4 regions of the Alteromonas sp. AWJ4_197 genome follow, and region 2 is predicted to be linked to each of the others. Evidence: predicted binding sites of a transcription regulator. Region 2 holds the regulator's gene; each other region holds the start of a gene.

Region 1 (3,155 bases), on a different contig from region 2:
ACATGACCACCAATATTCATAGCCAGCGCATACTTATTCTGGACTTCGGTTCCCAGTACACGCAACTGATTGCACGTCGCGTACGTGAAATCGGTGTTTACTGTGAGCTGTGGGCCTGGGATGTGACCGAAGAGCAAATTCGCGGATTCAACCCGGACGGTATTATTCTGTCGGGCGGCCCGGAGTCTGTCACTGAACTGAATTCCCCCCGTGCCCCTGAATATGTATTTGAGGCCGGTGTACCGGTGCTCGGCGTGTGTTACGGCATGCAGACCATGGCGGAACAGCTTGGCGGTAGCGTACAGGGCTCTAACAAGCGTGAGTTCGGTTATGCGCAGGTTGAAGTATTAAAAGCCACCGATCTGCTGGCACAGATTGAAGACCACATCGGTGAAAACGGTAATGCGCTGCTGGACGTGTGGATGAGCCACGGCGATAAAGTAGCGACGATTCCGGAAGGATTCGAAACCATCGCACAGACACCTTCATGTCCTCATGCTGCTATGTATAACGAAGAAAAGCGTTTCTATGGTGTACAGTTTCACCCGGAAGTGACCCATACCCGTCAGGGCCAACGCTTACTGACGCACTTTGTCATGGACATCTGTGGCTGTGAAAAACTGTGGACGCCAGGCGCGATTATCGAAGACGCCATTGCCCGTATTAAAGAAAAAGTGGGCGATGACGAAGTGATCCTCGGCCTGTCAGGCGGTGTGGATTCATCTGTAGTTGCCATGCTGATCCACCGTGCCATCGGGGACAAGCTGACATGTGTGTTCGTAGACAACGGTCTGTTGCGCTTAAACGAAGGTCAGCAGGTAATGGATATGTTCGGAGACCACTTCGGACTGAACATCATCAAGGTGGATGCTGAAGATCGCTTTCTGGCGAGACTGGCGGACGAAGCCGATCCCGAGAAGAAGCGTAAAATCATCGGTAACGAGTTTGTTGCCGTGTTCGATGAAGAAGCGTCTAAGCTTACCAACGCCAAATGGCTGGCGCAGGGCACCATTTACCCTGACGTCATTGAGTCTGCGGGTTCTGCTACCGGTAAAGCCCACGTTATCAAATCCCACCACAACGTCGGCGGCCTGCCTGAAGACATGAAGATGGGGCTGGTTGAGCCGCTGCGTGAACTGTTTAAAGACGAAGTACGTAAGATTGGTCTTGAACTCGGCCTGCCGTACGACATGCTGTATCGCCACCCGTTCCCAGGTCCGGGTCTGGGTGTACGTGTTCTTGGTGAAATCAAGAAAGAATACTGTGACCTGCTGCGTCGTGCCGATGCGATTTTCATCGAAGAACTGCACAATGCTGACCTTTACCACAAAGTCAGTCAGGCATTCACCGTATTCCTGCCGGTTCGTTCTGTCGGCGTAATGGGTGATGCCCGTAAATACGATTGGGTGGTATCGCTGCGTGCTGTTGAAACCATCGACTTCATGACTGCACACTGGGCGCATCTGCCATACGATTTCTTAGGTAAGGTGTCTAACCGTATTATCAACGAAATCGACGGAATCTCTCGTGTAGTTTACGATATCTCCGGTAAGCCGCCCGCGACTATCGAGTGGGAATAAGTTCTCTCATTAGTCTCAATAACAGCGTTCAAGTAAAGCCCTGCAAATGCAGGGCTTTTTGGTTCTTAAATTTAGGGCTCTCGTCTCTAAATTATCAATTATCGCATTTTTAACTGTCAGTTTATTTTGCAACTAAATATTAACAATGATCTATCTAACTGAAATTTAAATGGTATTTTTTTGGCTCGAATCTTGTTAGGGAAAAGTGAGGTTTTGATTAATACAGGAAGTGGAAAATGAAACTAAATATACAAAAATCACTATTATTACTTGCTTTGATTTTAGGACATACATCAGTATCAATTGCGTCTGTTCTTTATTTTGAAGATGACACTATTGCCACATCGTCTGTACCTGGCGCACTAACATTATCCGGTGTGGATGGTCAAACGACAACTGTAACGTCGGTGACAGACTTCAATACTCAGCTTGCTTCACAAAGCTGGGATCTGGTAATCCTTGGCGAACAGAATAACAATATTTTCAGCAGTATCTCAGGTCTTGATACTTATCTGGGTAACGGGGGCTCTATATTAGGTACAACCTGGCTTGATAATTCTGGTTTATCTGCATTATTGGGAGCTTCAGGTCGTTCAGGTACAAACGGGACAAATATTGCGATTGACTCACACCCCATTTTTGCGGGGCTGTCTTCACCGCTTATGCTGGCAAACCCGGGCTGGGGTATTTTTTCCAGTAGCTGGATAGCATCCTCATCATCTCAATGCCTGGGGACGTTGGGTTCAGGTTGTGCAGTTGTTGAGGGAAATAGTGGCAATTCATTACTGTTAAGTGGCTTGTTCGATACCTATGATGTATCTGATGGTAATATTCTCCTCTCCAATAGTATTAACTACTTGTTAAATGGAGTGACAGGTCCGGTAAGTGTTTCTGAACCCGGCACTCTGATATTGATTACTCTGGCTATGGCTGGCTTCTTTACCCGAAGAAAGCGTAGCTAAACAGAAAAGCCCGCATTTTGCGGGCTTTGTTATTTTTGACTGTCCGAAGGTTTACACTTCCAGACTCGCCATATCAATCACGTAACGGTGGGCTACATCACCTTTTGCCAGGCTTGCGAATGCATCATTCACTTCATCAGCCTTAATCATCACACATTCAGGGTGAATGTTGTGCTCAGCACAGAAATCCAGTACTTCCTGAGTTTCCCTGATACCGCCAATCAGAGAGCCTGCTACGCGGCGGCGGCCCATTACTAACGGCATGGTCATAAAATCTTCCATGGGGCCAACCTGACCAACAATAGCCAGCGTACCGTCAATGTCGAGAAGTGGCATGTAAACATCTACATCATGCTTAACCGGCACTGTGTCGATGATTAAATCAAATGATGAACCAGCTTCCTGCATTGCGCTCTCGTCAGTAGAAGCCAGAATTCCACTCGCGCCCAACGCTTTCGCCTGCTCTTCCTTAGAATTTGAACGGCTGAGAACGGTCACTTCTGCGCCCATGGCGACGGCCAGTTTAACCGCCATATGACCCAGACCACCCAGGCCAATTACGCCTACGCGGCTGCCTTCTTTGACGCCCCAGGTACGCAGAGGAGAAAAAGTG
Region 2 (3,155 bases):
ACGAAGTAGCCAAACAACTCATTTCCTTGCAAGGTGATGCGAAAATCCAGCAAGATACCAGCATGGTCCAGGGAGATAGTATCACCTATGACATGTCAAAAGAGCAACTTCTGGCAACCGGCGGTGAAAGTAACAGCAACGGCCGGGTAACCACGGTTTTCCGTCCTGACACAGTTAAAGAGCTGAAGGAAGAGAACAAGACTTCAGACAGCAACGAAAACGAGGGTAACTGAGTTACATGGCAACCCTGAGTGCGACTCACCTGGCAAAGTCGTATAAATCACGCCAGGTCGTCCGTGACGTTAGTTTATCGGTTTCTACCGGACAGATAGTAGGTCTGCTGGGTCCTAACGGTGCAGGTAAAACCACAACGTTTTACATGATTGTCGGTCTTGTGCCGCTGGACAAAGGCAAAATCCTCATTGATGAGCAGGAGCTGACGCACCAGCCAATGCACGAACGTGCCCGCCGGGGAATTGGCTATTTACCCCAGGAGGCATCCATTTTCCGCAAGCTGACCGTACATGAAAACATCATGGCGATATTACAGACGCGTAAAGACTTAAAAAGTCATCAACGTGAACAGGAAGCGGATGCACTACTTGATGAATTTAATATTAACCATATACGTAATAGTACAGGTATGAGTTTGTCGGGTGGCGAACGCCGCCGGGTTGAAATTGCCCGCGCACTGGCAGCCAATCCGCAATTTATTTTGCTCGATGAACCCTTCGCCGGAGTTGACCCGATTTCGGTTAATGATATAAAGAAGATCATTCAGCACTTACGGGACAGAGGTATCGGTATCCTCATCACCGACCACAATGTCAGGGAAACCCTTGATGTGTGTGAAGAGGCCTATATCGTCAGTCATGGAGAACTGATTGCTCAGGGCACCGCAGAACAGGTATTAAGTAATCAAAAAGTTCGTGATGTATACCTTGGTGAGCAATTCAGGCTATAGTTAAGATATCGGGATGAGCATTTAGCGGAGATTTCGCCACCGGCACTCACACCGCTACAACCGGATGTCCTTTTTAGAGTTTATATAAGACGTAGATGAAACCATCTTTACAGTTAAAATTTAGCCAACAACTGACAATGACGCCTCAGCTTCAGCAGGCGATCAAGCTATTGCAGTTGTCTACGCTGGACTTACAACAAGAAATTCAGGAAGCCCTCGACTCTAATCCTTTGCTGGAAGTCGACGACAGCTCCGACAACGATGTAATTGAGAAAAATAACATCGATAATGATGACAGCATGCAAGAGTCTGCATCAGCCTCATCTTCTGACAGTATGGATACCGGTGAAGCACTGGAAAAGAATGATTTACCGGACGAGCTGCCCATCGACAGTACCTGGGATGAGTACATTTCTGCGTCTTCTGCACCCGCGCCCGGCCCTTCCGGTGGCGACGATGAACAAATCTTTCAGGGTGAAACCACCGAAAATATTCAGGACCATCTGCTGTGGCAAATGCGTCTGACACCTTTTTCTGACACAGACCGCGCCATCGCACTGGCGATCATCGATTCTATTGATGAGTCCGGCTATCTCACGGTTACCGTTGACGACATTTTGCAAAGCGTTAACAGTGAAGATATGGAAGAGCCCGTTGAAGAAGATGAAGTTGAGTGCGTACTTAAACGTATTCAGCTTTTTGATCCTCTCGGTTCCGGCTCCCGCACACCGCAGGAGTGCTTGTTAGTTCAGCTGGCGCAATTTGCACCGGAAACACCGTGGCTGGAAGAAGCCAAACTACTGCTCAGAGAGCATTCCGATCTGTTAGGCAGTAAAGATTACCGTACGTTAATGCGTAAAACCCGCCTGAAAGAAGATCAGTTACGGGAAGCGATGCGTTTGCTGCAAACGCTTAATCCCCGTCCGGGCAGTGCATTAATTACGAAAGAACCCGAATATGTCATTCCGGATGTATCGGTTGCGAAGAAAAATGGCCGTTGGGTTGTAGAATTAAACCCCGACAGCCTGCCTAAGCTCAGTGTTAATCAGCAGTATGCTGCAATGAGCCGTAAAGCAAGAAACAGCAGTGATTCACAATTTATCCGCTCTCACATGCAGGAAGCAAAATGGTTTATTAAGAGCCTTGAGAGCCGGAACGATACGCTGCTGAAAGTAGCAAATTGTATTGTTCAGCAACAGATGGGCTTTTTTGAGCATGGCCCTGAAATGATGAAACCAATGGTGCTGAATGATGTCGCAGAAATGGTAGATATGCACGAATCTACTATTTCCAGGGTAACAACGCAGAAGTACATGCACACGCCCCGTGGTATTTTCGAGTTGAAGTATTTCTTCTCCAGCCACGTTGCCACTGAATCAGGTGGTGAGTGTTCATCTACAGCGATTCGCGCCCTGATTAAGAAGCTGGTTGCCGCTGAAAAGCCAAGCAAGCCACTGAGTGACAGCAAGATTGCTTCGTTGTTGGCCGATCAAGGCATTATGGTTGCCCGGCGAACAATAGCAAAGTACCGGGAATCCTTGTCGATCCCGCCGTCTAACCAACGCAAAAGCCTTATCTAACTTAAGGCTGCTCAAAATAAGGAAGACGAAATATGCAAATCAACCTTTCTGGTCATCACATTGAGATCACTGATTCTTTGCGTAATTATGTCGATACTAAGTTCAGCAAACTGGAACGTCATTTTGACCACATATCAAATGTGCACGTTATTTTAAATGTTGAAAAGCTTAGCCAAAAAGCAGAAGCAACGGTTCATCTTAGCGGCGCGGAAGTCTTCGCCTCTTCCGAAAATCAGGACATGTATGCTGCCATTGACAGCATGGTCGATAAGCTCGACAGGCAGGTCCTGAAACACAAGGAAAAGCTTAAAAAGCACTAATTGAATTCATGGATATACAAGCCATAGTCAGCCTGGACCGCACCGAGTGTGCGGTCCAGTGCAATAGCAAAAAACGCATTCTCGAAATCATCAGCGGGATTGCAGCTAAAAATAACCCCGATGTTGATGAAGCCACCGTGTTAAGTAGCCTGCTGGCCCGTGAGCGAATGGGCAGCACAGGTATAGGTAACGGCATTGCCCTCCCCCACGGTCGCCTGGCCGGACTGGAAAATGTCATCGCCATCGTAGTTACCAGCACACCCGCCATCGATTTTGATGCTATCGACAACA
Region 3 (3,155 bases), on a different contig from region 2:
GTCTGCCTATTGCACCGTGTGCCACAGCATTCGATACCAGATTATCAAGTATACGACGATACAACTCCTCGTCGACACTAATGGTTTCTACTGTTACATCCACAGTAACCTCACGGTCCTGCAGTGCCAGAGCGTAATCTTCGATACAATCTCTGACCGGATCCTGCGGATTGATGTCCGTAAATTTGGGTTCAGCCTGCTGCAGAAGCAGGTTGTAATCCAGCAGCTTTTCTACCAGCGTATTCAGGCGCTGGGTACTGGAACTGAGCAAAGACAGTACTTCAACCTGCTGGGGATTCAGCTCACCGACAACATTCTCAGAAAGCAAACTACACCCTTCTTTAATGCTTGCCAGCGGCGTTTTAAGTTCGTGGGCGGCATGTCGCAAAAGCGCAGTGCGTATATGTTCAAGCTGCTGTAAACGTTCCGCCAGCCAATGAAGATCTCTTTCTACCCCAATTAATTCGTAGGGCGCCTTCGTAGACAATGGCGGCAGCTCACCACGCTGATGGGCGAGGATCTGAATGATTTGCTTGAGCTTGCGCACCGGATTCACAATCAACTGGCTGCCGAGCAAAATCAGCAACAATGACACACTGACCAGCAGCGCCGTCGACCATGCCTGCTTGGCCTGCATATCAGTCATGTCTTCCTGCTGCACAGCCAGACGGGTTTGAATAGCCTTGTCCACGTCTTTACGGATGGCTGTAACACCGTTACTTAATGAAGCGAGATACGCATTCAGTAAAAGCTGATCGTTAATAGTGCGGAAATTTCGTAATTGCTCAATTTGCTTTTTCAGCAGCCCGCAATTTTCACTCGCCGGAACGATACCGCAGAGCTTGCTTTGCGCGCTGGCAAACTGAGCAATTGCATTGTCAGTTAAATCAGCGACGGTGGCGTTCTGGATAATGGCGTACTGACGGAGGGTACGTTCCAGATCTATGGCAGCACCGTCCAGATTTTGCAGGTAACCCACGACCGTCACGACGAAACGTGTCTCTTTGGTGGTCATCCTGCTGACTTTGGCAAGATCGCTCTGGCTTTGCCAAAGCAGTGCTATAAGGGGAACCAGCGCAAGTAAAAAACTACCTAACGTAAGTTGTCTGAGGGAACCAACTCGCAAAATTCGATCACTAAATAAAGTCCGGTTTTTCAGGATCGCATACCCCTTTCAATGCCGCAATAGATGATGGCACCAAATACCCTGTGCCATCGTTAAAAAGATTATTTAGCAGATGCGCGCATGCTGAGTAGTTCTACTTCCTCGCTGGCTTTCAGCTCGTCAATGCTCAACTGACCATCTGCATTATCGTCAATGCGACTGAAAAGACGTAACAAACGGGTATCAGCAACAGCCTCTTTAAGTGAGATATAACCGTCCTGATCTTCATCCAGTTCAGACATCCATGCTTCACCGGCATTGGCCTCTGCAACAGCGATAGCCTGAACAGCAATAATGGTAAATAACAATAAAAATACTTTCTCAATTCGCTTCATAACAACCTCCTGTGCTCGCGGGTTGTGAGCGGATGTAAAGGACTGAGACCCGTCCGGTTATACAGAAGCTCACGTTAAACAGGAGATTGCACAAGTAGTGCCAAAATACCATTAACCAACAAAATCAGTAACTTGCGGTTTAACACTACGAATAAGAAGTTGCAGGTGTTGCAAATTATCTACACTGGCGGCGCAAATTTTTATCCCTGCGCCGCATCCGGAGCATTTAATAAATGCAGATAATTTTGGTCAATAGTCAGCAGTTTGGAGAGGGGTACAGGCTTGCTGAACAAGTATCCCTGAACATGATCACAGCCATGCTCAATCAGATACGCCCATTGACCGGGGTGCTCTATACCTTCGGCACATACGGTTAGTGCCAGTCGTTTAGCCAGATCAATGATGGTACCGGTTACCAGCCGTGAGCGCTCAGAGGTGTCCAGTTCACGGATAAACTGACGATCAACCTTAAGCGTATCGATGGTGATTTGCGTGAGGTAACTTAACGATGAATAACCGGTACCAAAATCATCCAGAGAAATAGCACAACCGAGATTGCTGAGACGCTTGAAGAACTTATCAGCAAAAGCAAAGTTTTCCAGATAGGCGGATTCGGTGACTTCAAATTCGAAATACTCAGGATTCACCTGATAACGTTCAAATAACCCGTAGATATCGTCGAACAAGCCGGTGTGGCGTAAATCGTGGCCGGACAGATTGATTGCGACTTTAAATTTACGGGAGATCAGCATTTGCAGATCGGGCAGTTCCATACATACCCGTTCAATCATCCACTGGGTGATGGCCGATATTTTACCGCCCTGCTCTGCAATGGGAATAAACTCTGACGGCATCACCAGACCAAATTCAGGGTGCTGCCAGCGTATGAGCGCTTCAAGGCCGATAATTTCACCCTGCTGACTAATTTTGGGCTGATAGTAAACCAGAAATTCATCCTGCCGGATGGCACCGTCAATGCTGTTAGCAATAGACATTTTACGCTTGTACGATTCAACCATATCAATGGTGAATAATGTGTAAGTCCCGCGTCCTTTCGCTTTAGATCGGTACATGGCAAGGTCAGCATTACTCATTAACTGACTGAGCTCGTACTCCGCATCACTGGCTCTGGCAATCCCTACACTGACACCAACGGTCAACGCCAGACCTCTCAGCATGAAGGGGTCGGTGAATGCGCTGACCAGTTTATCTGCCAGGTTTTTCAGGCTTGCATCCGACACGTCCCTGTCAGGCACAATAATAAATTCATCACCGCCCAGCCGTGCAATTAAATCGCCTTCCCGCAACAGGTTCACGACACGGTCCGCCACTTCTATCAGGATCAGATCACCGGTTTCATGTCCCAGCGAGTCATTAATCCCTTTGAATCCGTCGAGATCAAAGAAAACCAGTGCCAAATCATCTTTGGTGCGTCTTACACGGGCCAGCTCAAGCCTGAGGTTATCCACCACGAATTGCCGGTTAGGGAGTCCTGTGAGGCTGTCGTAATTCGCCAGCCGCATCATTGTTTGCTGCTGTTCCACCAGCGTATCGTTCTGTTCTTTATTGATGATCAGTTCGACTTCGATTGTATCGAGAAAACTGTTGATACTGGTGCCCAGCCTGGCGACCTCGTGATTATGTTTATCAGAAAA
Region 4 (3,155 bases), on a different contig from region 2:
TGGTACGGGGAATTGCGCATATCCGCGGGCAAACCATTTCTGTCATCGACCTGAGCATGGCAACAGGCGGCAGACGGATTGAAAACCTCGAAACAGCGTTTATCGTTATTGCAGAGTACAACCGCTCAGTACAGGGCTTTCTGGTTGGCGCGGTTGAACGCATTATCAATACGAACTGGGATGCCATTATGCCACCGCCGCAGGGGACGGGTCGCGCCAGTTATCTTACTGCCGTTACGGAAGTGGATAAAGAGCTGGTGGAAATTCTGGACGTAGAAAAAATTCTTAACGAAATTTCTCCCCTCAAAGCCGAGGTTAGTAAAGATGTTATCGCCGGGCTGGATACCACTGCTCAGGAAGATAAGATTATATTCATTGCCGATGATTCTTCTGTTGCCCGCAGTCAGGTGAAAAAAGCGCTGACGGCACTGGGACTGAAAATGGAGCTGGCTAAGAATGGCCTGGAAGCATTGAACCGTCTCAAAGAGATTGCTGCTGAAACCGGCGACGTTACAGATAAAGTGGGCGTACTGGTTTCCGATATAGAAATGCCGGAAATGGACGGATACACACTGACGGCTGAAATTAAAAACACCCCCGAATTGCAGAAATTAAAAGTGGTTCTTCACACGTCATTAAGCGGGGTATTCAATCAGGCGATGGTGCAAAAAGTCGGTGCCGATGATTTCATTGCAAAATTCCATCCTGATGAACTTGCTACTGCTGTAGGTAAATGGTTGTCTAATTGATTGACGAGGCCAGGGAAGCTTGAAAAATAAAGAAGTGTCTGCCGACAGTTACCGTCAATTCGGAACTTTTCTGCAGCAACAGTGTGGCATTTCATTAGGCGACAACAAGCAATATCTTGTCCGTAGCCGCTTGTCGTCTTTGATGTACGAATACGACTACGACAGCCTGGACGGACTGATTGCAGCTGTGGTACGGGGTGGAAACCGTAATTTGTTGCAATCCGTTCTGGATGCCATGACCACCAATGAAACTCTCTGGTTTCGTGATAATTATCCCTACGAGTTACTTATTAATAATATCTTGCCGCAGTACGCCAGTGAAAATCGCCGGTTGCGGGTCTGGAGTGCCGCCTGTTCCTCCGGGCAGGAGCCGTACTCCATCGCTATGTCAGTACTGGAATTTCAGCGGCAAAAACCCGGCGCTCTGAGAGCCGGCGTGGAAATTACCGGCACAGATTTGTCGTCTGCCATGCTGGAGAAGTGCAACAAAGGTGTGTATGACGAACTTTCTCTGGCCCGCGGGTTATCGGCAGAACGCCGTCAACGCTATTTCTCTCCCAACAGTGAGGGGATGGTTCAGGTCAATGAGGAAGTACGCAGAATGGTTTCTTTTAAAAGCCTGAATCTGCTGCACAGTTATACGGCCCTGGGTCGCTTCGACATCGTATTTTGCCGTAATGTACTGATCTATTTTCCGGCAGATGTGAAACAAAAGATACTGCAACAAATTGCCGCCCAGATGCAGCCCGGGGGGATTTTGTTCCTCGGCGCTTCCGAATCTATCGGTGAAGCCGGATCTCATTTTACCATGGTGAAGTGCCATCCCGGCCTTTACTATCAAAGAAATAAATAATCTCCTGACGCCCCGCCCGGGGCGTCAAAAAATACTTGGCACTTCATTTGCAAAGTTTTCAACAATAAGAAAACGACGATTCATACTCTGAGTCTCTTTTTAATTCGATGTTGTTGAAATCTTTGCCTGTGGAGTGTTTTACATGGCCATCAACCTAGACAATCTGACCGGTTTCCATAAAAAAGCGCTGGATATCAGAGAGCAGAAGATGGAAGTGATTGCCGGTAATCTGGCAAACGCAAACACCCCCGGCTACAAAGCCCGCGATATAGACTTTAAGCAAGCCATGGAAAGCGCCCGCAGTGAACAGCGCCAGGGTTCTTTGCAACGCACTCATGAAAATCACATTGGTGGCGGTCTCAATATCAACAGCTTCGACATCGATTATCGAATCCCAAATCAGCCCGACACCGGGGACGGCAACACCGTTGAAGTGCAGGCTGAAAGAAATGCCTTTCTGGATAACGGAATGAGATACCAGGCAACCCTGCAATTTCTCGAAGGAAAACTGAAAGGTATGAAGAAGGCCTTAAGTGGAGGGCAAAGTTAATGAGCCTGTTTAATGTCATGTCCATTTCCGGTACCGGTATGGAAGCAGAAAGTGTCCGTCTGAACACCACCGCCAGTAACATTGCTAACGCTAACAGCGTCAGCAGCAGTTACGAAGAAACCTATAAGGCACGCTACCCGGTTTTCGCCGCAGAACTTGCCAGAGCATCAGATGAACAGAGTAAAGGCGTGGGTGTTGAGGTTAAAGGCGTAGTGGAAAGCGATGCACCTCTGCAAATTGAGTATGCACCGAACAATCCCATGGCTGATGAAAACGGTTATATCTACAAGCCCAACGTCAACATTGTCGAAGAGATGGCAAATATGATGTCCGCTTCGAAAGGCTACGAAACAAACGTTCAGGTTGCTGATACAACCAAACGTATTTTCCGTCAGGTACTGCAGCTTGGTCGCGGTCAGTAACCGCGCTGAGCAGAGGGTATTTTCGTGAGTACTATTTCAAATACGACAGGCTTAAATTCAGAGCTCTACTGGCAGGAAGAAGGTGTAGCCGTTGCCGATGGCAGCGAACAGCGCCTGACTCAGGAAGACTTTTTCTCATTGCTTACAGAGCAGCTGGCGAATCAGGATCCGACCAAACCGGTGGACAATGATCAGATGGTTGCCCAGATGACATCTTTCACGATGGCAGACGGGATCTCCCAGTTAAATGAAAAGTTCGAATCCTTTGCCGCGTCTATGACCTCCAACCAGGCATTGCAGGCTTCCAGTCTGATTGGTCAGCAGGTGCTGGTAGAAGGTAATGTAGGCTATATGGCAGAAGAAGGTGCCGGCTTCAGTGGCGTACTGGTTAACGATCAGACCGTGCAGGATCTGAAGATCACCATCGAAAATCAATATGGTGAAATTGTTAAGACCATTGACGCAGGAACGCAGGCGGCAGGAAATATCCAGTTTAACTGGGACGGAACAGACACAAACGGCAATCCTATGCCGGCCGGAGAATATGTGGTTAATGCTAACGGCACCGTCGACAATGAAGG

Evidence for each region. The regulator sigma-54, encoded in region 2, starts transcription at its own class of promoters, with help from an activator protein. The targets are predictions, from matches to a motif close to GTTGGCACGNNNNTNGNNT.
Region 1: ACXAGC_RS03945 (PEP-CTERM sorting domain-containing protein) is a predicted target of sigma-54. The motif match lies at 1,760-1,778, and genes of this name have one in related genera.
Region 3: ACXAGC_RS13530 (EF-hand domain-containing protein) is a predicted target of sigma-54. The motif match lies at 1,587-1,605, and genes of this name have one in related genera.
Region 4: flgB (flagellar basal body rod protein FlgB) is a predicted target of sigma-54. The motif match lies at 1,637-1,655, and genes of this name have one in related genera.

Annotation. Positions count from the first base shown of each region.
Region 1 covers NZ_JBSWWW010000002.1:113,511-116,665, reverse strand. Annotated here, with positions in the region: gene guaA (glutamine-hydrolyzing GMP synthase) at 3-1,580, shown strand; gene ACXAGC_RS03945 (PEP-CTERM sorting domain-containing protein) at 1,817-2,542, shown strand; gene ACXAGC_RS03940 (NAD(P)-dependent alcohol dehydrogenase) at 2,594-3,155, opposite strand, start outside.
Region 2 covers NZ_JBSWWW010000006.1:110,687-113,841, forward strand. Annotated here, with positions in the region: gene lptA (lipopolysaccharide transport periplasmic protein LptA) at 1-233, shown strand, start outside; gene lptB (LPS export ABC transporter ATP-binding protein) at 239-964, shown strand; gene ACXAGC_RS14335 (RNA polymerase factor sigma-54) at 1,060-2,544, shown strand; gene hpf (ribosome hibernation promoting factor) at 2,577-2,864, shown strand; gene ptsN (PTS IIA-like nitrogen regulatory protein PtsN) at 2,873-3,155, shown strand, end outside.
Region 3 covers NZ_JBSWWW010000005.1:420,851-424,005, reverse strand. Annotated here, with positions in the region: gene ACXAGC_RS13535 (sensor histidine kinase) at 1-1,129, opposite strand, end outside; gene ACXAGC_RS13530 (EF-hand domain-containing protein) at 1,228-1,500, opposite strand; gene ACXAGC_RS13525 (putative bifunctional diguanylate cyclase/phosphodiesterase) at 1,701-3,155, opposite strand, start outside.
Region 4 covers NZ_JBSWWW010000005.1:120,651-123,805, forward strand. Annotated here, with positions in the region: gene ACXAGC_RS12205 (chemotaxis protein CheV) at 1-749, shown strand, start outside; gene ACXAGC_RS12210 (CheR family methyltransferase) at 769-1,602, shown strand; gene flgB (flagellar basal body rod protein FlgB) at 1,745-2,152, shown strand; gene flgC (flagellar basal body rod protein FlgC) at 2,152-2,574, shown strand; gene ACXAGC_RS12225 (flagellar hook assembly protein FlgD) at 2,599-3,155, shown strand, end outside.